DNA from 2 places in the Caulobacter sp. SSI4214 genome. Region 2 is predicted to be linked to the other one. Evidence: riboswitches for the same ligand, from Rfam matches in the RefSeq annotation. Region 2 holds a riboswitch; the other holds the start of a gene.
What was found. Region 2 has a riboswitch for cobalamin ahead of FCU40_RS11045 (TonB-dependent receptor). Riboswitches for the same ligand answer to the same signal wherever they lie in the genome.

Region 1 (3,401 bases), on a different contig from region 2:
CGGCCGTCATGGCCGCCGCGACCCTGGCCATGTTCGCGGCCATGGCCACGGGGTGAGCGCGCCGTCCTCGACCGTCGAGCGTCACAAAACATACGCGGGAAGGCCTTAACAGCGAAGCGCCGTGGCGCGGCCTTGACGTCCAGGTCCGGGCGCGGAACTTGTCGGGGAAGGCCTAAGGGCAACCCGCGCACCGTGGGCGCCACGGTTCGCTATCGCTTCCAGTAGGGAATATCCGATGTCGCGCGCTCGTCTGGCTGGAATCGTCGCGGGCGCGCTCGCCCTGGGCCTCTGCGCGCCGCTGGCGACCGGGGCGGCTCTCGCCCAGGCACCAAGCTATCTGACGCCGCATCGGGACATGAGCCCGGGCGACGTCACGGTTACGTTTGGCGGCAAGACCTATGTCAACCACGGGCTGGTGGCCGTCGGCCGCGTTCCCGCCGCGACGCGGGACTTCAACGGCGACACGCTAGGCTCTTTTTCCAGCATGGCGCTGGATGTCAAGCAGTGGAAGAAGAACGCCGACGGTTCCTATTCGGGCGTCATCCAGACCCTGCCGGACCGCGGCCCCAACGACGTCGGCTCGGTCAAGGGCACGACGGACTACGCCAACCGCGTCCACATCCACGACGTCACCCTGTATGAAGGCAAGGGCTTGGTCATCGTCCCGACCGGCGGCTTCCTGCTGAAGGACCAGACTGGCCAGCCGTTCACCGGCAAGGACCCCGGCGACAACGTCATCGTCCGCGACGGTATACACTATCCGTCGCCCGCCAGCGGCGAGGGTGCGGGCAAGATCAGCCTCGACAGCGAGGGCATGGCCTATCTGCCGGACGGGAGTTTCTACGTCTCGGACGAGTACGCCGCGGGCCTTTATCTGTTCGACAAGACCGGCCTGCAGATCGGCGCGATCGAGACGGTTCCGGCGCTGAAGCCGATCACCAACGGCGTGCTGAACTTCAACGCCGAAAAGCCGCCGACCACCGGTCGCCGCAACAACCAAGGCCTGGAGGCGGTGGCGGTCAGCCCCGACGGGACGCGCCTGATCACCATCCTGCAGAGCGCCACGATCCAGGACTCCGGCGAAGGCAAGGCCACGCGCAACAACACGCGGATCCTGGTCTACGATATCTCGAAGACCCGCACGCCCAAGACGCCGATCGGCGACTACGTGCTGCAACTGCCCGTCGTCCGTGAGAATGGCGATGGCGGGCCGGCTAATGGCACGGCGGCGCAGTCCGAGATGCTGGCCCTGAGCGGCGATCGCTTCCTGGTGCTGTCGCGCGACAGCAATGGTCGAGGCCGCGAGGACGGACGAGGGACGGTGTTCAAGTCGATCCTGCTGGTGGATGTGTCGGCCGCGACCAACCTGGCGGGCGCGCCCTATGACCAGGACGTCAAGCCGGTGGCCAAGGACGGCGTCCTGAACGCCAATATCAAGCCGGCCGCCCAGGCCGAGCTGGTCAACATCCTCAACCCAGTGCAACTCGCCCGGTTCGGCCAGAACCTGGACACCAAGCCTTCGACCCCGACCAGCCTGCCCGAAAAGCTGGAGGCCATGGCCCTGGCGCCGGCGTTGGATCCGGCCGCGCCGCGAGACGTCTTCCTGTTCGTCGGCAGCGACAACGACTTCCAGACCGCGAAAGGCCGCGTCAACGGCGTCGACTTCGACGCGTCGCTGAAGGGCGAAGGCGGGGTCGGCGACAACGACAGCCTGATCCTCGTCTACCGCCTGACGCTGCCCAACTGACGCACGACGCTTGACCCTCCCGCCAGGCGCGCCTACGCGGGAGGGGAAGGCATGGAGGCCGCAAGGCCTCCGGGAACGCGGTGACAATCCGCGGCTGCCCCCGCAACTGTGATCGTCCGTCGATCGTCGCGGCACACGCCACTGGGAGAGATCCTGGGAAGGCGCCGCGACAGGAGGGCGTAAGCCAGGAGACCGGCCTTCGTCACATCAACGCTTGCCGGCGGGGTGTCCGGCGAAGGACGGACGATGAACGAAGCACCGCTGGACGAGGCTGAAAAGAACGCGCGTCATAACGCCAGGATGAAGGCCATCCAGGCGGCTCGGGCCAAGCTGATGGCCGAGAAGAACATCGAGAAGGGATTGCTCATCGTCCACACCGGGGCGGGCAAGGGCAAGACGACGGCGGCCTTGGGCATGGCCTGCCGCGCCATCGGGCACGGCCATCGGGTCAGCATCATCCAGTTCATCAAGGGCGCGATGACCACCGGCGAAAAGGTGGTGTTCGACGCCTTCGCCGATCAGGTCGAGTTTCGGCCGATGGGCGAGGGCTTCACCTGGGACACCCAGGACCGCGCCCGCGACATCGCCGTGGCCCGCGAGGCCTGGGAGGTTATCAAGGCCCGCATCCTCGATCCCGACGACTGGGACATGGTCATCGCCGACGAACTGAACATCATCCTGCGCTACGACTACCTGCCGCTGGCCGAGGTGCTGGAGGTCGTGACCGCGCGGCCAGAGGGCAAGCACGTGGTGATCACCGGCCGCAACGCGCCGGACGCGCTGATCGAGGCCGCCGACCTCGTCACCGAGATGGCCCAGGTCAAGCACCCGTTCCGCGCCGGCGTGAAGGCTCAGGCGGGGATCGAGTTTTGAGCGTCCTGCGCGAGGCCGAGGACGGCCCGGCGGTGGTGGTCTGCAACACCTGCCGCGTCTCCGCCGAGGCGCGCGAGACGCCCGATGGCGCGCGAGGCGGGGCGCTGCTCGCCGCCGCCCTGCGCGAGGCGGCGGCGGGTACGGGCGTGGCGGTGCAGGAGATGCCGTGCCTGTTCAACTGCGGCCAGCACTGCTCGATCCATCTGCGAGCGCCGGGCAAGATCGGCTATGTCCTGGGCCGGTTCGAACCGACGGCGGAGGCCGCGCGGGCGATCATCGACTACGCCGTGGCCTATGCCGCCAGCGACGAGGGCGTGGTGCCCTACCGTCAGTGGCCAGAGGGCGTGAAGGGCCACTTCATCGTCCGCGTGCCGCCGGCGGGGAAGCTCGTGGCGGATTAGGTCAGTCCCTCCACGGCCGCCCGCTCGACCGGCCATTGATCGAAGGGCGTCACGATCTGCTGGGCCGTTGCTTCGGCGATCAGCATTCCATCCTTGCGGCGGAATTCAGCTCGCGCGGTGATCAGCCGCCGCGTCTGGGCCACCACCCGGGCCTCTATGGCCAGCGGACCGTCACGCCCGACCTTCAGGAAGTTCATCTGCAGGTTCACTGTCCGATACAGCTGGTCGCCGGGCACGACGGTCATGGCCGCGAAGGCAAGGATCTGATCCGCCAGCGCCGCCAGATAGCCGCCGAAAAGCGAGCCATCCGCCGTGGCCAGTTCCGGGACGGGTCGCCACGTCTTTCGCACCCAGCCTTCTCCCCAATCGTCGATCAGGCC
Region 2 (3,401 bases):
CCGACAGGATCAGGGACAAGGTTCCGATCCAGGTAAACCCGGTGGGGGTCATCGCCGCCGCGATCTGGAACACGGCATAGGCGATAGCGGCGACCGAGAGCGCCCGGTGCTTGCCCAGACGCTTGGCCAGGAACGGCCAGATGGGAGCGCCGGCCAGGGCGGCCACGAAATAGACCAGAAGCAGGACGCCGGACTGGGTCTTGTCCAGGTGCTTGATGCGTTCAAAGAAGAAGATGAACAGCGAGCCGGCGATGCCGGGCGCCAAGCCCATCAGGATGTCGGCGGTCAGCAGCAGGCGCACCGACGGACGCTTGAACAGCGCCGCGTATTCTCGCAGGCCGGCCTTGTGAACCACCTTGGGCGCTTCGGGCTCGCCGACCAGGGTGGTGGCCAGCAGGGTGCTGAGCGGGGCCAGGATGACGACGAACCAGCCCATGGCCTGGACGCTGGCTAGATGATCGCCCTTGAAGACCCCGGTGACGATGGGCGGCAGGCACAGGACCAGGATCATCCCGACCACATTGCCGGCCTGCCACCAGCCATAGACCCGCGAGCGTTGCTGATAGTCGCTGGATAGCACCGCGCCCCAGGCGGTCTGGGACAGCACCACCATCGAGTAGCCGCCATAGACCACGACCAGCCAAAACCACAGATAGACGGGACCGACGCCGGGCTGGGCCATGAACAGGAAATAGGATCCCGCGACGATGACCGGCGTGCCCGCGATCAGCCAGGGACGAAAACGCCCCAGCCTTGTCCGCGTGCGGTCCATCATTCCGCCCAGGATGGGGTCGAAGAAGATGTCAACCAGCTTGACCACCAGGAACGCAGCGCCCACTGCGCTCAGCGAAAGACCCAGCGAGCTGACGTAGAACTCCGGGAGGTAGACCACCAGCGGCAGGCCCATCGCGGCGATCGGGATGCACGGGGTCGCGAAGGCGGCCAAAGCCCACGAGGGGCGTCGGTCGGTCATGGCTTACTCCTCCCTGGCCGCTTGGAACGCACTGATGTTCGACGGCTGTTTCAAACGAGTGTGCGAGCCTTTCGCGTCGAGCGCCAGCCTCTTTCCACCGCGCTTGCGCCTCGACGCGGCCTAAGCGGCCGGCTTCAGGCGAAGGGGCAGCCCCGCCGCGATGAAGAAGACTTCGTCGACCGCGCGCGCCAAATCTTGATGCAATCGCCCAGCCTCGTCGCGAAAGCGGCGACCCAAAGGCGTCTCGGGGACGATGCCTAGACCGACCTCGTTGCTGACCAGCCAGAGTCTCGCTTCACAAGCGCTGACCGCCTTGAGCAACGCCCCCGTCGCCGTGGCGACGTCTTGGTCGGCCAGCATCAGGTTCGACAGCCAAAGCGTCAGGCAATCCACCACGGCCACGCCGTCGGCGGGGAGGGCGGCCAGGGCCGCGGACAGGTCGAGCGGCGCCTCCACGGTCATCCACGAATCGCCTCGGTCGGCTTGGTGACGCGCGATCCGCTCCGCCATCTCGTCGTCGAAGGCCTGGCCCGTCGCGATCAGAACCGGACGCGCGCCGATCGCCGCGCCTTCGGCCGCCCGCTGGGCGAAGGCGCTCTTGCCCGAGCGGGCCCCGCCCAGAACCAGGGTCGCGGTCATGTCAGCTCCACAATTGACGCTTCGCGGCGCAACCGTTAGGGCTGGCGGTGCGTCAGGTTCCTCGAAAGAGGATCAAAAGGGAACGAGGTGCAAGACCTCGGCTGCCCCCGCAACTGTAAGCGGCGAGTTCAAGCGTCATAGGCCACTGGGATCTTCGGATCCTGGGAAGGCGACGCCCAGAGCCTTGACCCGCGAGCCAGGAGACCTGCCCGACGCGGTCGTTCATCGCTCGGCCGGGGTGCGCCGAACGAACGGGATCTCCCGAGAAACGGCAGTCAGGACCGCGCGCCGGTCCAACGCCTTCGCGTCGCCTCCAACGGCGCGGGTGCGTCGCGTCGGCGCGCGGGTCGTTCAGAACGGGAATGAAAACCATGATCCGAGCGCTTCTCTGCTCAACCGCCCTTTCGACCCTCCTCGCCGCCGGCCCCGCCATGGCCGACGAGCAAAAGGCGCCCGAAGCCGACGTCGCCGGCAAGGCCGGCGCCAACGGCGTCGCCGAACTGGTCGTCACCGCGACGCGCACCGCTCAGCCGATCCAGACCGTCGGCGCGTCGGTGACCGTCCTTACCCAGCCCGCCATCGAGGCCAGCCAGGCGATCTCGGTCGTCGAACTGCTGGCTCAGCAGCCGGGCGTCAGCTTCACGCGTAACGGCGGGACGGGCGAGACCACCAGCCTGAATATCCGGGGCGCGGAGACCCAGCACACCGTGGTGCTGATCGACGGCGTCAAGCTGAACGACCCGTCCTCGACGCAGGGCGGCTTCAACAGCGGCAACCTGCTGGTCGGCGATATCTCGCGCATCGAGGTGCTGCGCGGCGCCCAGTCCACCCTCTGGGGCAGCCAAGCCATCGGCGGCGTGGTCAATATCGTCACCGCCGACCCGACCAAGCCCTTCGAGAGCTCGATCGACGTCGAAGGCGGCGCGCGCAAGACCGGCTATCTGCGCGCTGGCCTCGGCGGCGCCAGCGAGAAGGTCACCTGGCGCGTGGCCGGCGGCTACTACACCACCGACGGGGTCTCGGCCTACAAGTACGGAACCGAGACGGACGGCTACCACAACGCTGGCGCCTCGGGCCGCTTGCGCGTACAACTGGCCGACAACGTCTCGGCCGAGATCCGCTCGGTCTATTCGCGGGGCAAGAACGCCTTCGACGGCTTCAATGTCGATGACGCCGAGTTCGGCCGCACCAAGGAGCTGGTGGTCTATAGCGGCCTGAACTTCGCTCTGTTGGACGGCCGCTGGAACAATCGTGTCGGCTACGCCTACACCGACACCGACCGCAAGAACTACAACCCCGTCCTGCTGATCCAACCGCTGACCTTCGACGCGGCCGGCAAGAACAGGCGCTGGGAATATCAAGGCGTCTTCGCGATCAACGACGCCTGGACCGCCACCTTCGGGGCCGAGCACGAGAAGTCCACGATGCGGACCCGCTCGCCCACGACGTCGAAGCCAAACCCCGCCTTTGGCACGGGTCGGGTGGGCGTCGATAGCGTCTACGGCCAGCTGCGGGCCGAGGTGGCCAAAGGCCTGACCCTGACCGCCGGCCTCCGCTACGACGACCATGACACCTATGGCTCGCATACCCTGGGCCAGGCCGCCGCCGCTTGGTCGCTGAACGACGGCGCAACGGTGCTGCGCGCCAGTTTCGGCCAGGGGTTCCGCGCGCCGGGCCTTTACGAGCTGTTCAGCCAATACGGCAATCAGGCGCTGTCGCCGGAAGAGTTCGACAGCTGGGACGCGGGCATCGAGCAGCGGTTCCTGGGCGGCAAGGTGAAGGCCTCGGC

Region 1: another riboswitch for cobalamin. It lies ahead of cobO (cob(I)yrinic acid a,c-diamide adenosyltransferase); the one in region 2 lies ahead of FCU40_RS11045 (TonB-dependent receptor).

What each region holds. Positions count from the first base shown of each region.
Region 1 covers NZ_SZWJ01000005.1:34,392-37,792, forward strand. The annotation lists gene FCU40_RS02585 (Nramp family divalent metal transporter) at 1-56, shown strand, start outside; gene FCU40_RS02590 (esterase-like activity of phytase family protein) at 236-1,747, shown strand; cobalamin riboswitch at 1,778-1,963, shown strand; gene cobO (cob(I)yrinic acid a,c-diamide adenosyltransferase) at 1,994-2,620, shown strand; gene FCU40_RS02600 (DUF1636 domain-containing protein) at 2,617-3,021, shown strand; gene FCU40_RS02605 (PaaI family thioesterase) at 3,018-3,401, opposite strand, start outside.
Region 2 covers NZ_SZWJ01000030.1:23,068-26,468, forward strand. The annotation lists gene FCU40_RS11035 (MFS transporter) at 1-973, opposite strand, end outside; gene cobU (bifunctional adenosylcobinamide kinase/adenosylcobinamide-phosphate guanylyltransferase) at 1,094-1,612, opposite strand; cobalamin riboswitch at 1,650-1,840, shown strand; gene FCU40_RS11045 (TonB-dependent receptor) at 1,984-3,401, shown strand, end outside.